2 linked regions of the Methylobacillus flagellatus KT genome follow. The protein of the gene in region 2 interacts with the protein of the main gene of each other region in a pairwise test. Links are inferred from orthologs where the notes say so. Each region holds a gene or a part of one and is shown on either strand. Other genes may lie near its edges. The genes, in order: MFLA_RS11625 and mtgA.

Region 1 (4,676 bases), 190 kb from region 2 along the record:
CCATGGACAAGGCGACGGCTGTGGCGGCCAGTGCATTCCTGATGTTGTGTAGACCTGGCACAGGCAAGTGCAATGCGCGTTCGCCTGCTGGCGTACTCAATTGCAGGTCGCATCCTGCGGAGTGCAGCGCATACCCCGCTGTCACATCTCCGGCATTGAGGCCGAAACGCACGATGCGGCGCCGCCCTGCCAGGGATTGCCATAGACCTGCAAATGAGTCGTCGGCATTGATCACCGCCACACCATCGTCGGCCAGGCCCTCGAAAATCTCGCCCTTGGCTTTCGCCACGCCCTCGACGGAACCCAGGCCGCCCAGGTGGGCAGCAGTCGCATTGTTGATCAGGGCCACGTCCGGGCGGCCGATTCGGGTGAGGTAGCTGATCTCGCCAGCATGGTTCATGCCCATTTCCACCACGGCATAGCGATGGCGTTCATGCAACCTCAGCAGTGTCAGCGGCAGGCCGATGTCATTGTTCAGGTTGCCCTGGGTCGCAAGCACGGCATCATCCGCGCCTGCCGCAACCCGCAGGATCGCGGCCAGCATTTCCTTCACGCTGGTCTTGCCATTGCTGCCGGTAATGGCCGCCACAGGAATGCTGAATTTACTGCGCCAGTAAGCGGCCAATTGCCCGAGCGCAAGACGGGTATCCTCAACCAGGACGGCGGGCGTTGCACCGACATCATGGGAAAGCAGCACAGCGGTCGCCCCTTCGCTCAATACCGCCCTGGCATAATCGTGTCCATCAAATCGCTCTCCCTTGAGCGCCACGAACAATTGTGCCGGTTCCAACTTGCGGCTATCTGTACCTACCGACTGGATCAGTACATCCTGACCGACCAGGGTGCCGCCCGTTGCCTTGGCGATTTCAGACAAATACATCATGTGGCAACTCCTAGTACCTTGGCCGCCACCTCAGCATCGTTGAACGGATACCGTACACCCGAGACTTCCTGGTAATCTTCATGCCCCTTGCCTGCGATCAGCACGACATCACCCGCCTGCGCCGCCCTGATCGCCTGGGTAATGGCCTGCTCCCGATCCGGCTCCACCTGGGCCGGGCCATGCAAGCCAGCCACCACTTCGGCAATGATCTCCTTGGGGTCTTCGTTGCGCGGATTGTCCGAAGTCACGATCACTTTGTCTGCCAGTCTTGATGCGACTTCTGCCATCAGCGGGCGCTTACCTTTATCCCGGTCTCCACCGCAACCGAATACGCAAATGAGGTTGGCCTTTGCCTGCTCGCGCAAGGCATTCAGCGCCTTTTCAAGCGCATCAGGGCTGTGTGCATAATCCACCACGACCAGTGGCTGACCACCGCCGCCCAGTTGCTGCATACGCCCGGGTGCTGGCCGGATGTCAGCCAGGACGCGCACCGCATCTTCGAGAGCAACTTCCGAAGCAAGCAATGTCGCCAATACGGCGAGCAGATTGCTGGCATTGAAACGCCCCACCAGCTTGGCATGCACCATGGCTTCACCCTGCGGGGTGTGCACCTGCATATGCAGGCCCTCTGCATCGAAATGCAGATCATGACCGCACACGTCTCCGCCGCTCAATCCATAGCTCAGCACATGCTTGCCCTTGGCCTTGAGTTCGCTCAGTAAAGCCCGGCCAAAGGCATCGTCCTGATTGAGAATGGCGGCTTGCACGCCGCCGAAATGGAATAATTTGCGCTTGGCGTCGGCATAGCTGGCCATGTCGCCGTGATAATCCAGATGGTCACGCGTCAGGTTGGTCAGCACGGCGACCTTGAAATCGATGCCATTCACCCGGCCCTGGTCCAGCCCGTGCGATGAAACCTCCATTGCCGCCACTTCTGCCCCCGCTTGCAGGTAGTCGGCAAGCATGGATTGCAGCAAGATGGGGTCCGGCGTCGTGTTCACCGCAGCAGACAGGGCATCCGGAAAACCGTTGCCCAGGGTGCCGATCACCACCGCCTTGCGTCGAAGGGCGTTGAATGCCTGCGCCAGCCAATGGCTGCAGGAGGTTTTTCCATTGGTACCGGTCACACCTATCATCCAGAGCTGGCGAGACGGGTGGCCGTAGAATTGCCCGGCAATGGCGCTTGCCTGGCCGCGCAAACCTGTTACTGGCTGGTGATCAACGGTCCATGCAGGATTCCAGTCGAATCCCTCCTGCTCCCATATCACGCCTGTTGCCCCGTTGGCGATGGCCTGTGCAATGAAACGGCGCCCGTCGGCCTGCTCGCCAGGATAGGCAAGGAACAGGCTGCCGGCGGAAGCCCGGCGGCTATCGGAAGTCATGCCGGTGAAATGGTGACGATCAATGTTGAGCAGGCTCATACCACCTCCTTGATCTCAGGCAGGTCGTCGACCGGGATCACGACATTGTTGTTCGGCGCATCCTGTGGAACTGCCAGCATGCGCAACGCGCCCGACATCACCTGGCTGAATACCGGGGCGGCCACCGTCCCGCCGTAATACTTGCCAGCACTGGGATCGTCGATCATCACGGCAATGATCAAGCGCGGGTTGGAAGCAGGCGCAAAACCGACAAACGAAGACACATAATGGTTTGCCTGGTAGCCGCCAACGCCGGGCTTATGCGCTGTCCCGGTCTTGCCGGCGACACGATAGCCCAGCACCTGCGCCCGCGGGGCAGTCCCGCCAGGCTGGATCACCGTCTCCATCATGTCGCGCAAGTGGCGCGCGGTTTCAGGGGTATACACCTGATGCCCGACGGGAGGCTCCTTGAGCTTGAGCAGGGAGACCGGCAGCAATGCGCCGTCATTGGTGAATACGGTATAGGCACGCGCCAGCTGCAGCAAGGTCAGGCTGAGGCCATGACCATACGACATGGTGGCCTGCTCGATCGGACGCCAGGTCTTGTAATTGCGCAATTTACCTGAAGCCTCGCCGGGAAAGCCAATGCGCGTCGGAGCACCCAGGCCGATCTGGCTATAGATACTCCACATATATTGTGGCTCCAGGCTCAGCGCCATTTTTGCCGAGCCGATATTGGATGACTTCTGGATCACCTGCGCAACTGTGAGCATCCCTTGCTGATGGGCATCCCGAATCGTTGCCCTGCCAATGCGCATGACGCCTGCGGATGTATCGATCAGGGTATTAGGCTTGTACTGTCCGCTGTCGAGCGCCGCGGCTGCAGTAAACGGCTTTAGCGTCGAGCCGGGTTCGAAGGTATCGACAATTGCCCGGTTGCGCGACCGCCCTCCCGCGAGGTTCACAGGATTGTTCGGGTTATAGCTGGGAACATTGACCATGGCCAGCACCTCGCCAGTCTTGGCATCCAATACTACTGCAGAGCCTGCCTTGGCTTTGTGCTCTGTCACCGCCGCGGCCAGTTCCCTGTAGGCCAGGTACTGGATCTTGCGGTCGATGGAAAGTGTCAGGTCACGGCCATCCTGTGGCACCTTGACGGCCTCAAGATCTTCGACGATGCGGCCTTGCCGGTCCTTGATCACCCGGCGGCTCCCTGGCTTGCCGGACAACCACTGCTGGAAATGCAGCTCGAAGCCTTCTTGGCCATTGTCATCAATGCCCGTAAAGCCGACAATATGCGCAGTCACCTCTGCCGCAGGATAATACCTACGGTATTCTCGCTGCATGAAAACCCCAGGGATGCCGATACGCATCACTTGTGCCGCGACCTCTGGCGGCAAGCGACGCTTGAGGTAAACGAATTCACGCTGGGTATTATCGAACTTGGACTGGATCGCTTCCGGCTTGAGTTTGAGGATTCCAGCCAGCCTGGACAATTGTTCAGGTGTCATTTTCACATCGGGCGGACTGGCCCAGATGGACTCCACGGGCGTGCTGATGGCAAGGGGCTCACCATAGCGGTCGGTAATCTTCCCCCGATGCGCTGGCAAGCTCAGCGTACGACTATAGCGTGCTTCACCTTTCTGCTGGAGAAAGGACTTATGCACGCTCTGTAAATAAACACTGCGCACCAGCAGTATGGCAAATCCGCACAATACCAGTGCCAGCAGTAAACGGCGGCGCCAAACGGGCAGCCTGACCATGAGCCGCGGCCTGGATCCTACGCGCATGCGCATCGAACTCATCATGGCGCCACCACCTGTATACGACTTGGGTCGGGCACCTGCATATTCAAGCGGCGCTCGGCGATCTGCTCGATGCGGGAATGCATGGCCCAAGTGCTCTGTTCCAATTGCAGCTGGCCCCATTCGATCTCGTATTGCTTGGCCTCATCTTCTTGCTGCTGCAGCTCAATATAAAGCTTGCGCGCCTTGTGCTGGGACGTAATAACGCCTAGCGCAGCCGCTATCACCACCAAAAAAAGGATCAGGTTGAGCTTCACCATTACAGCACCGCGGTTCTCTCGGCGACTCGCAACACTGCGCTGCGCGAGCGTGGGTTGCGCCTGACCTCATCTTCACTCGGACGCACTGCGCGGCCAATTGCCACCAGGCGCGGCTGAGGAAGATCGCTGGCACGCACCGGGAAATGTGCAGGCAGGTTATCCCGATCCTGCTCGCCACGAATAAAGCGCTTCACGATCCGGTCTTCCAGCGAGTGAAAACTGATCACGGCCAAGCGCCCTTGTGGTGCCAGCAGCGACAGACACTGAGGAAGAGTCAGCGACAATTCCTCAAGCTCCTGATTGATGAAAATCCGTAAAGCCTGAAAGGTGCGCGTCGCCGGATCTTGGCCAGGCTCGACTTTTGGGA
Region 2 (9,883 bases):
CTTGATTATCACATACGATGTTGGAGGCACGCTGGCAGTGCCCGATTTCACCATCAATGCCTATATCAAAGGCTCCTCTGGTCCGTTTACTTTTGAAGTCGGTAAAGACTTCTACTTTCGCTACATTGATGCAACCACCGCAGATGATTTTATTGCTACCAAGAATGGTGAAGCCATTATGGTGCTTCCATCCAATGGTATCGGCTATAAAATTGATGGTGGTGATGGCAATGACATCATCAGTGCCGGCGCGGGAAACGATACACTGATTGGTGGCCATGGAAACAACCAATTGGATGGCGGGCTGGGTAACAATACTGCCAGTTATGAAAACATGACGATTGGACAGGATGTCACTGCCTCTTTGATATCCAACACTGGCACTGTCAGTGGCGGCATTGCATCCGATACCTATGCCAACATCCAGAACCTTACAGGCGGAGCCGGTAATGACTTTCTCACAGGCAATATCGTCGCCAACCGCCTGATTGGCGGTGCTGGCAACGACACATTGGTAGGAGGAGGCGGCGCCGATACATTGGATGGCGGAGACGGAGTAGATACAGCCAGTTTTGTCGACTTGGCTGCGGTGAATGTCGTGCTGGATGCCAACGGCAATGGCACAGGAGAAACAGCTAGTGGCAATGTAACACTGCTCAGCATTGAAAATCTGGTTGGTACAGACCATGATGACACCTTTCAGGTCTCTGTACTACCCAGCGAAGTAGGTGGAGTAAAAAGTGGTGTCATTCAAGGTGGCGCCGGTACAGATTCCCTAGTCTATAATGTAGCCGGCAACTTAAACGTGGATTTGCAGACTGGCACTGTCAACGGCATCACCGACATTCTCGATAGCATTGAAAACATCACCACAGGCAGCGGTAACGACATCATTGTCGCGACCAATGGCGTTAACAAAATCGATGGCGGCGCTGGCAATAACACGGTGGACTTTATTCATGCCACGACTGGCGTTTCGGTAAATATTATCGACCCCACTGTCGAGACCCTGATCAGCGGCGGCAGCGGTGCCGACATATTGCGCAATATCCAGAACATTAATGGCTCCGCCGCTGGCAACGACACGATTACCGTCGGGAATTTCGATAGCACCATCAATGCGCGCAATGGAAACAACCTGATAAAAGCAGGTACAAATACCGGAAGCAGTACCTACAACATCGCAGCCGGTTCAGGCAATGACACTATTGAAGCATTAGGTAGCGGCAACAACGTTATTGATGCTGGCAATGGTAATAACAATATCAAAGCTGGCAATGGCAACAACACCATTACCACCGGCAACGGTAATGACACGATTGTTTCCGGCACCGGCTTGAGCAATATCATGGCAGGCGATGGCACAAACACCATCACCATCGGCAATGCCAATAGCACCGTAACAGGTGGCACCGGCAGCGACACCGTTACCTATAATCTATCTACAAGTGTTTATGCCAACATCGACACCGGCTTTGCTGGCTCCAGCCTTGGCACGGCCCAGGCAAATCGCCTGGTGGATATCGACCACCTGACAGGCGGGTCTGGCAATGACACGCTGATCGGCAACGATGGTAACAATATCCTGCGCGGCGGCGCAGGCAATGACTCCATCTTTGGCGGGGGCGGCAACGATACCATCTACGGCGGCGCTGGTGCCGACACAATTGACGGTGGCACAGGCAACAATACAGCCGTCTATACCTCTTCAGTGCTGGTTTCACTGACAGATGGACTCTTACGCACCACAAATACAAACGGCGACGTCCTGGGTTCAGGCACGATCGTGAATGGCGGCATTGCAGGACGCGCTACCGGCGGATCAACTGCCAGTGATGAAGCATTTGGCGACGTATTGACCAACATACAAAACCTCACTGTAGAAGGTTCGGGCTCCAGCTATCTTATTGGTAATTCGCAAGCCAACCGCCTGACGGGCGGCAGCGGCAATGACACTTTAGAAGGCATTGGCGGCGGTGATACCCTAGACGGTGGCAGTGGCAGCGGCACCGATACCGCAACCTACGTTCATGCCAGTGCTGGCGTGAAGGCAAGCCTTGGAGCCACAGGACTGGATTCAAAGGCAGCAGCGGCACTTGCAGCGGCAGGCGGCATTTCTGCCAATACAGGCACTATCAACGGGCTTGCATCCGATACCCTCATCAGCATAGAGAACCTGACCGGTACGCAATATAACGACGTATTGGTGGCACGCAACGGTGGCAGCACGCTACGGGGCGGCAATGGTAACGACACATTGATTGGCGGCACTGGTAATGATTACCTGGACGGGGGGGATGGTAACGACGTGATTTACGCCACCCAGGGAAGGGACACGGTTGTTGCCGGTGCCGGTAACGATACCATTCACGCTTCTGTTGATGAGTCAGCTAGTGGCTCCGCATATAATAACCGTTTCACCAGTATTGATGGTGGCTCAGGTGAAGAAGATACATTGGTATTAACCGGCTTCGTTCCTGATGCCAACTATTCACTCTCTACCCTGCGTACAGGCAGCGGTGCTGGTGGCGGTAGAGTCAGCAATATCGATATCATCGATATCCGTGATGGCACCAATACCAATCTTGCAGTGGATGCCGCAACAGTGAATGGCATCAAGACTGGTAACAATGCAACTACGGGCTCAGTATTGACAATACGTGCAGATAACGGTGATGACATTACGATATCCGACCCTGCCGCAAACTGGACAAGCCAAGCAACCGCTAACGGCATGGACTATTTCATTTACAGCAGCAGTGATCATTCAGCAGCCAATTTGATCGCTACTGTGCACTGGCAAACTGCTTAATGACCAGTCAAAAACGGGAGTTCTCTCCCATTTCAGGGTTGTGGAATCTACTTCGCACCCAATGGCTTGAAGTCGGCCTCGCCAGCCTGCTCATCAACAGCGGCCAGATCCTGCTGCCGCTGTTTTCCATGCTGGTGTACGACAAGATTGTCAGCAACGGCGTGTTCGAGACGTTATGGGCGCTGGTGATCGGCATGCTGATCTTCATCGCGCTGGACGTGGGCATGCGCGTGACCCGCAACTGGACGGTGGAACGGGTTGCGGCGGATATGGCCCGCAAGACGGATGAAGGGCTGTGGCACAAGCTACTCGCGGACCGCGACATGCCGGCGGGCGGCGTCGCGACGTTCCTGGCGCATTACCGCGACCTGACCAATACACTCAATTTTGTTTCCTCCACTTATTTACTCGCGATTGCCGACCTGCCGTTCTACCTGCTCTATATGCTGGTGATCGGCTTCATTGCCTGGCCGATCATGATCCTGGTCGGCGTGCTGACCTTGGTTTACGCCGGCATCGGTTATCTCGTGCAACGCCAGACATTGCGCCTCAACCGTGATGCCGAGCAGACCTCCACCCAGCGCATGGCCTATATCGGCGAAGTCTTGCAAGGGATGGAGGTGGTGCGCACCGTTCCGGGCGTCACAGGCTTGCTGCAGGGCTGGCGCACGCAATCCGAAAAGGTCAGCGACCTGGAAGCGGCGCGCAGGCTTTCCGCCAGCCATAGCAACACGCTTTCCGCCGGCATGATGACGTTCACTACCGTCGCCGTATTGACACTTGGCGCCTACCTGATCGAGGCGCGCATGCTGTCCGTGGGCGGCCTCATCGCCTGCTCATTGCTGGCTGCGCGCGCCATGATGCTGGTCACGTCGCTGTACTTGGTGTTGGGCAAATGGGAAGACTTCGCCCGCTCGGCGAAACGCATGGATGAGCTGCTGGAATCCGGCAAAGCCGCGCATGGTATCAGCCACGATATCGAACAATCCGCTCCACATGCTTCATTCAATGTCAGCAAGCCGGAAGCCAAAGGCGACATCACCCTGCGGCGTCTCACCAAACGCTATCCCGATCGGCCCGCCGCACTGGACAATGTCAGCCTGACCATTGCAGCAGGAGAGAAAATCGGCCTGCTGGGCCGCCCCGGCGCTGGCAAGAGCACCCTGCTCAAACTGATTGCCGGGCTCAGCATTGCAGATGAAGGCGAAATACTGATTGACGGCTACGAGCTGCACGCGATATCTCCTGAGGACCGCGCCCGCTGGCTCGCCTACAAACCGCAGGAGCCGGTGCTGTTCGCAGGCACGCTGGAGGCCAACCTGCTGTTGGCTGGCAGCAAGCCGCGCAGCGAACGCATGGAACTTGCGCTGTGGGCCTCCGGCCTGGAGGAAGAACTCAAGCAAGGCCGCCTCACCCTCACCATGGCCATCGCCGATCGCGGCAGCAACCTCTCCGGTGGACAACGCCAAAAGGTCGCGCTGGCGCGCGCATTCGCGCAACCCAGCACCATCCTCCTGCTTGATGAACCCAGTCTCGGCCTAGACCCCGAAGGCGAACAGCTGCTCGCCCAACGCCTGCCGCAAGTCGTCGGCAATGGCAACCTGATCATGATCAGCCACAGCGCCGCCATGATGACTGCCGTACAACGCATCATCGCGCTGGATGGCGGCAAGGTTGTGGCTGATGGGCCGAAAGAGAAACTGTTGCGGCCAGCGTGAGCAAAACCTATATTCATGTTATTGCAATGTGGCAGCCACATTCCGTCAATAAATGCCATTAGCCAGCGCGTTCCTGCACTCTCGTTACCCTATATCGTAACGCTGCATTAATCGCGTCCCACTTAACAATACATCAATGAAGCATTTGGCTTGACGATCCCTCTGTCCAAACGTATTGCCATCCTAGCCTAGCCTGATGATCCTCATGAATGCATTGGTCCCATGGTATGGCAAATTTTCAGAGGCATGACTTTTCGAATAATAGTTCTTACTGTGAAATTACTAGACTTGGTCGACCGTAGCGCGGGCCAATGGCATTTAGATAGTGATGCCAGCTACCCCTGCTAACAGCACCACGAGCGCTGGCGGCGCACGTCCAATGGTCAGCAGGCCGAACAAGAGCAGCGCCAGCGCAAAATCCGCCTTGCAGTGAATAGCACTCGTCCAAACTGGGTCGTATAGTGCAGATCCTAAAATACCAACTACACCGGCGTTGACACCGGCCATGGCAGCCTGGATGCTTTCACGACGGTGTAATCCTTCCCAAAATGGCAGTACGCCGATTAGTATGAGGAAAGCCGGGAAAAAAATAGTGCTTAACAACGCCAAACCGCCAACCCAGCCATGTAACGGCCCTTGCGCGATGACACCCAGATAGGCGGAGAATGTAAACAGTGGCCCAGGCACGGCCTGGGCCGCGCCGTAACCGGCCAGAAAGTCGGCATTACTGACCATTCCACTGGGCACCACTGTGGCTTGCAACAGTGGCAACACGACGTGTCCACCGCCAAAGACCAGCGCACCCGAGCGGTACACCCCTTCCAGCAATGTGATCGTGGTGGACGAACCCGTACCCGTAGCTGCCCCCCATAAGGGCAGCCCGACAAGCGGTACCGCAAACAGCATTAGCGCAGCCATGCCAAGCTTACGCGAAACCGGGTAGCAATGAGCCTGGCCACCGCCTGGCGGCGTGATCTTTAACCCCCACCAACCCAGCAATCCCGTCATCGCGATGGCGGCAACCTGTCCCATCGCTGAAGAAAACACCATCGTAAGCAGCGCTGCCAGAATGGCCAGTACAGCACGCGGCCAATCAGGACATAGCGACTTGGCCATGCCACATACTGCCTGTGCCACGATGGCCACCGCGACAATCTTCAGTCCATGAATCCAACCGGATTGGGACAACTCCTGGTACTCAGCAATACTGAAGGCAAACAGGGTCAGCGCAATTGCTGATGGCAGGGTAAACCCTACCCACGCCGCCAGCAGGCCAAGCCAACCCGCACGGCCCAGTCCCAGCGCCATCCCCACTTGGCTGCTGGCTGGTCCGGGCAGGAACTGGCACAAAGCGACGAGATCAGAGTAGCTACGATCATCCACCCAGCGGCGGCGCTCTACAAACTCGGTGCGGAAATAGCCAAGGTGGGCGATGGGACCGCCGAAGGCAGTCAGCCCCAGCTTGAGAAAGGCAACAAAGACTTCTGCGACCGATCCATCAGGACTGGATATTTTCACAGTTTCGTCCTGCATAGTTATGTGGCATCAGACATAGGCGCATTGCCCCTCGATAGCTTTCGCATGCGTCCGCCAGAGCTTAGGCTTACTGGCTTTGGGCTATGATCGTGTATAGCTTTCTCACGGGAAGGCCCTCATGCCCCTGGCACGAATGGAGATCGACATTGTATTGGGGGATATTCTCCACCCTTTCATTTTTAGGGACCATCTCACTGCATCTCTTGGCAGGGACGAGCACCATCCATCCTGGATCAAGATAAATTAAAGCCAAAAGCCAGCAATCGCTGGCTTTTCTTTCATGCAAAATTACTCGTGGAATTACTTCTGCAAGGCTTTGCTGATTTTCTGATCGGTCTTGTATTCACTCAAGGCATACACGGACCAAATCGCGGCTGGCAACCAGCCGATCACGGTAATCTGCAGAATCAGGCAAATGATGCCTGCAATTGGCCGACCGATCGTGAAGAACTGCAGCCAGGGCAGGAAAATGGCAAGAATCAGGCGCATTTCAATCTCCTCTTTAACTCTATCAAACTTGCGTTAGCAGTTTAGCCCAGAATCTTTTCGAGGGCGAACAGTTGTGCTACGGTTTCACGCTCGCGGATCAGGTGTGTCTTGTCGCCATCCACCATGACTTCAGCGGCACGGGGGCGCGTATTGTAGTTGGAGCTCATGCTCATGCCATAGGCGCCGGCGGACAACACCGCGAGCAGGTCGCCTTGTTGCAAGGCTAACTTGCGGTCATGACCGAGAAAATCACCGCTTTCGCAAACCGGGCCGACGATCTCGTATACCTGGGCGGAGGATGGGTCCGTTGCTGGCACGACAGCTGCAATCTCATGATAGGCATCGTAGAGCGCCGGGCGCATGAGGTCGTTCATGGCGGCATCCACAATGGCAAAGTTCTTGGCTTCGGTATGCTTGAGATATTCCACCTTGGTAATCAACGCGCCGGCATTCCCCACCAGCGCACGCCCAGGTTCGAACACCAGCTTGACCTTGCGGTCACCCAGCTTTTGCAGCATGGCGGCCGCATATGCAGCAAAATCAGGCGGCGTCTCATCGGCATAACAGATGCCGATACCTCCGCCGAGATCGATATGCGCTACCCTGATACCTTCAGCTTCCAACTGATCCACCAGGGCCAATACACGGTCGAACGCATCCATGAATGGGGAAAGCTCGGTCAATTGCGAACCGATGTGGCAATCCACGCCATGCACGGCGATATTCGGCAAGCTGGCTGCATGCTGGTACAGGTTGAAGGCATCCTCATACGCGACCCCGAACTTGTTGTTCTTGAGCCCAGTGGAAATATAGGGGTGCGTCTTGGCATCCACATTGGGGTTGACACGCAAGGACACGGGCGCCGTCTTGCCCAGGCGGCCAGCAACGTCATTGAGCCGGTCCAACTCGCTGGCGGATTCCACGTTGAAGCAGAAAATACCAGCATTTAACGCAGTTTCCATCTCCGTCTCGGTCTTGCCCACCCCGGAAAACACCACCTTGGCAGGATCTCCACCTGCAGCCAGTACTCGCGCCAGCTCTCCGCCTGACACAATGTCAAACCCGGCGCCCAGGCGGGCAAACAGGTTGAGCACCGCCAGGCTGGGGTTGGATTTCACCGCAAAGCAAACCAGGTGATCCTGGCCATCGAAACCCGCTGCAAAACGCGTATATGCGGACTCCAGTGCTGCGCGGGAATAAACGTAGGTGGGTGTGCCGAACTCATCGGCAATCCGGGTCAGGGGGACATTTTCGGCATGCAGGATGCCATTCTTCAACTGAAATGGATTCACGGACAGCTCATCGGGAAGGTTGTTGTTGCGGCTGGAGTTCCTGCGGGTACTGCTGTTCCGGGATGTAAAGGTTGCCCTTGGTGCCACAGGCAGCCAAGGTCAGGCTTGCAATCAGGATCAGGAAACAGAAGCGCATAGGGTTTTAATGCAAAAATCGCATTCTAGCACAAGGCCGTAGCAGCCCAGGCAATACCGTCACGGCACTTCTGCATAACGCATGCGCGCCTCGATAATGCGTGCCTTTCGGATCAAGCCGCGCGCCTCGCGATGTTTGTCATAGTAGCGCGGGTTAGGGATCATCGCCGCCAATCTGGCAGCCTGAGCGACATTCAGGCTACTCGCACTGGTCCTGTAGTAATGTCGCGCGGCAGCCTCGGCACCGAACACGCCATTGCCCCATTCGATCACGTTGAGGTAAATCTCGAAAATCCTGCGTTTGCTCATCATCCGTTCCAGCATCCAGGTAATCACGGCCTCCTCCAACTTGCGCCAGGGCGTGCGCTTGGTGGAGAGAAACAGGTTCTTGGCAAGCTGCTGGCTGATGGTCGAGCCACCAGCGACAATCTTGCCTTGCTTCCAGTTCTTTTCATAGGCCTTCTGGATGCCGTCCCAATCAAACCCTTCGTGGCCGACGAACTTGGCGTCCTCGGCTGCAATCACCGCCCGCTTGAGATGGATGGAAATCCGCTGGTACTCGACCCATTGATGCTTGAGCGCAGCATCAGGGTTATCCTGCTGCAACGCAGACAGACTGGCACGCATGAACGCGCTGCTCGAAGGATTGTGCTCCACCCACCAGAGGATATGCATGAAGATCCAGAACTGGTACAACACCACGAGCACCAGCGCCAGCAACAAGCCGCGCCAGAACAATTGCTTGATCATGCGGCCCGCAATGCGGCCATCACAGGCGCAGTATCAGGCCGCACCCTGCGCCAGATATAAAAGGCTTCCGCTGCCTGCTCCACCAGCATGCCCAACCCATCGGCAATTCTGCTGGCGCCTTCCTCACGCGCATACCGCATAAAGGGCGTCTCGCGCCCGTACATCATGTCATATGCCAAGGCATCGGCTGCAAACAATCCGGATGGCAAGGGCAGCCGCTCGTTGTGCAAGCCGCTGGAAGTAGCATTGATCACGACATCGAACTCTTGGTCGGCCAGGGCATCGAAACCGCGCGCGTCCAATGAAGTTTGACCCGGCCTCACACGTGCCGCCATCGCCTCTGCCTTGTCCACGGTGCGGTTGGCAATGCAGAGTGACAAGGGAGACGCTTCCAACAGGGGGGCCAATACTCCCTCCGCAGCGCCTCCTGCCCCCAGTAGCAGCACACGCTTGCCTGCCAGGGTGAATGCCAGGTTCTGCAGGATATCGCGCACCAGCCCGACGCCATCCGTATTGTCGCCATGAATGGCGCCGTCCGTGAAAGTCAGTGTGTTCACCGCACCAGCATCACGTGCCCGTGGTGTCAGCTCCGTCGCCAGGGAATAAGCCTCAAATTTGAAAGGCACGGTGACATTAACCCCTCGATAGCCTTTTTCCTGCAAATCGGTCACGATGGCAACGAATCCATCCAGGGGAGCCTGCACCTTGCCATATTCAAGCTGCTGCCCCGTCTGCTGCGCAAAAGCCGCATGAATCAAAGGCGACTTGCTGTGCTCCACCGGGTGGCCGATGACGGCGTAACGATCCATGACTATCCTCAGGCGTTGGTCCAGGGCAATCCGGCGGCTTTCCAGCCATTGATCCTGCCACGCTGCTTGGTATCGGGAGTGGGATCGCCTTCGAATCCCTCCAGTACGTTGTAGGCTTCGGCATACCCGGCCTGGGCAGCCACGACGGCTGCATTGTGAGAGCGGCCGCCAGAACGGCACAGAAACATCACCAGCGCCTCGCGATCAACCTGCTTGTCCAACTGAGCCAGAAAATCGGGATTGGGGACCATGCCGGGATAAAATGCCCACTCGATGTGCGTCGCATGGGGCACACGCCCCACCAGCTCAAGCTCCGCTTTGGTGCGTACATCCACCAGTTTC

Evidence for each region.
Region 1: the proteins of mtgA (region 2) and MFLA_RS11625 interact in binary tests that used the Escherichia coli proteins (3 or more experiments, as listed by UniProt). The link is inferred for Methylobacillus flagellatus KT from one-to-one orthologs.

Annotation. Positions count from the first base shown.
Region 1 is NC_007947.1:2,427,243-2,431,918, forward strand. Bases 1,677-4,676 are described here. They hold MFLA_RS11625 (peptidoglycan D,D-transpeptidase FtsI family protein), read right to left. Parts: upstream 4,053-4,676; coding sequence 2,301-4,052; downstream 1,677-2,300. Other genes in these bases: MFLA_RS11620 (UDP-N-acetylmuramoyl-L-alanyl-D-glutamate--2,6-diaminopimelate ligase), read right to left, coding at 1,677-2,304; ftsL (cell division protein FtsL), read right to left, coding at 4,049-4,309; rsmH (16S rRNA (cytosine(1402)-N(4))-methyltransferase RsmH), read right to left, coding at 4,309-4,676. Outside these bases: murF (UDP-N-acetylmuramoyl-tripeptide--D-alanyl-D-alanine ligase), read right to left, coding at 1-883; more of MFLA_RS11620, read right to left, coding at 880-1,676. UniProt on the Escherichia coli protein: Essential cell division protein that catalyzes cross-linking of the peptidoglycan cell wall at the division septum. Required for localization of FtsN.
Region 2 is NC_007947.1:2,614,684-2,624,566, forward strand. The notes cover bases 6,888-9,883. They hold mtgA (monofunctional biosynthetic peptidoglycan transglycosylase), read right to left. Parts: upstream 8,733-9,883; coding sequence 8,043-8,732; downstream 6,888-8,042. Other genes in these bases: lysA (diaminopimelate decarboxylase), read right to left, coding at 6,888-7,847; lptM (LPS translocon maturation chaperone LptM), read right to left, coding at 7,855-7,983; aroE (shikimate dehydrogenase), read right to left, coding at 8,729-9,541; MFLA_RS12485 (rhodanese-like domain-containing protein), read right to left, coding at 9,550-9,883. Also shown: MFLA_RS12450 (beta strand repeat-containing protein), read left to right, coding at 1-2,812; MFLA_RS12455 (peptidase domain-containing ABC transporter), read left to right, coding at 2,812-4,530; chrA (chromate efflux transporter), read right to left, coding at 4,849-6,063; MFLA_RS12465 (YqaE/Pmp3 family membrane protein), read right to left, coding at 6,367-6,555; more of lysA, read right to left, coding at 6,597-6,887. UniProt on the Escherichia coli protein: Peptidoglycan polymerase that catalyzes glycan chain elongation from lipid-linked precursors. May play a role in peptidoglycan assembly during cell division in collaboration with other cell division proteins.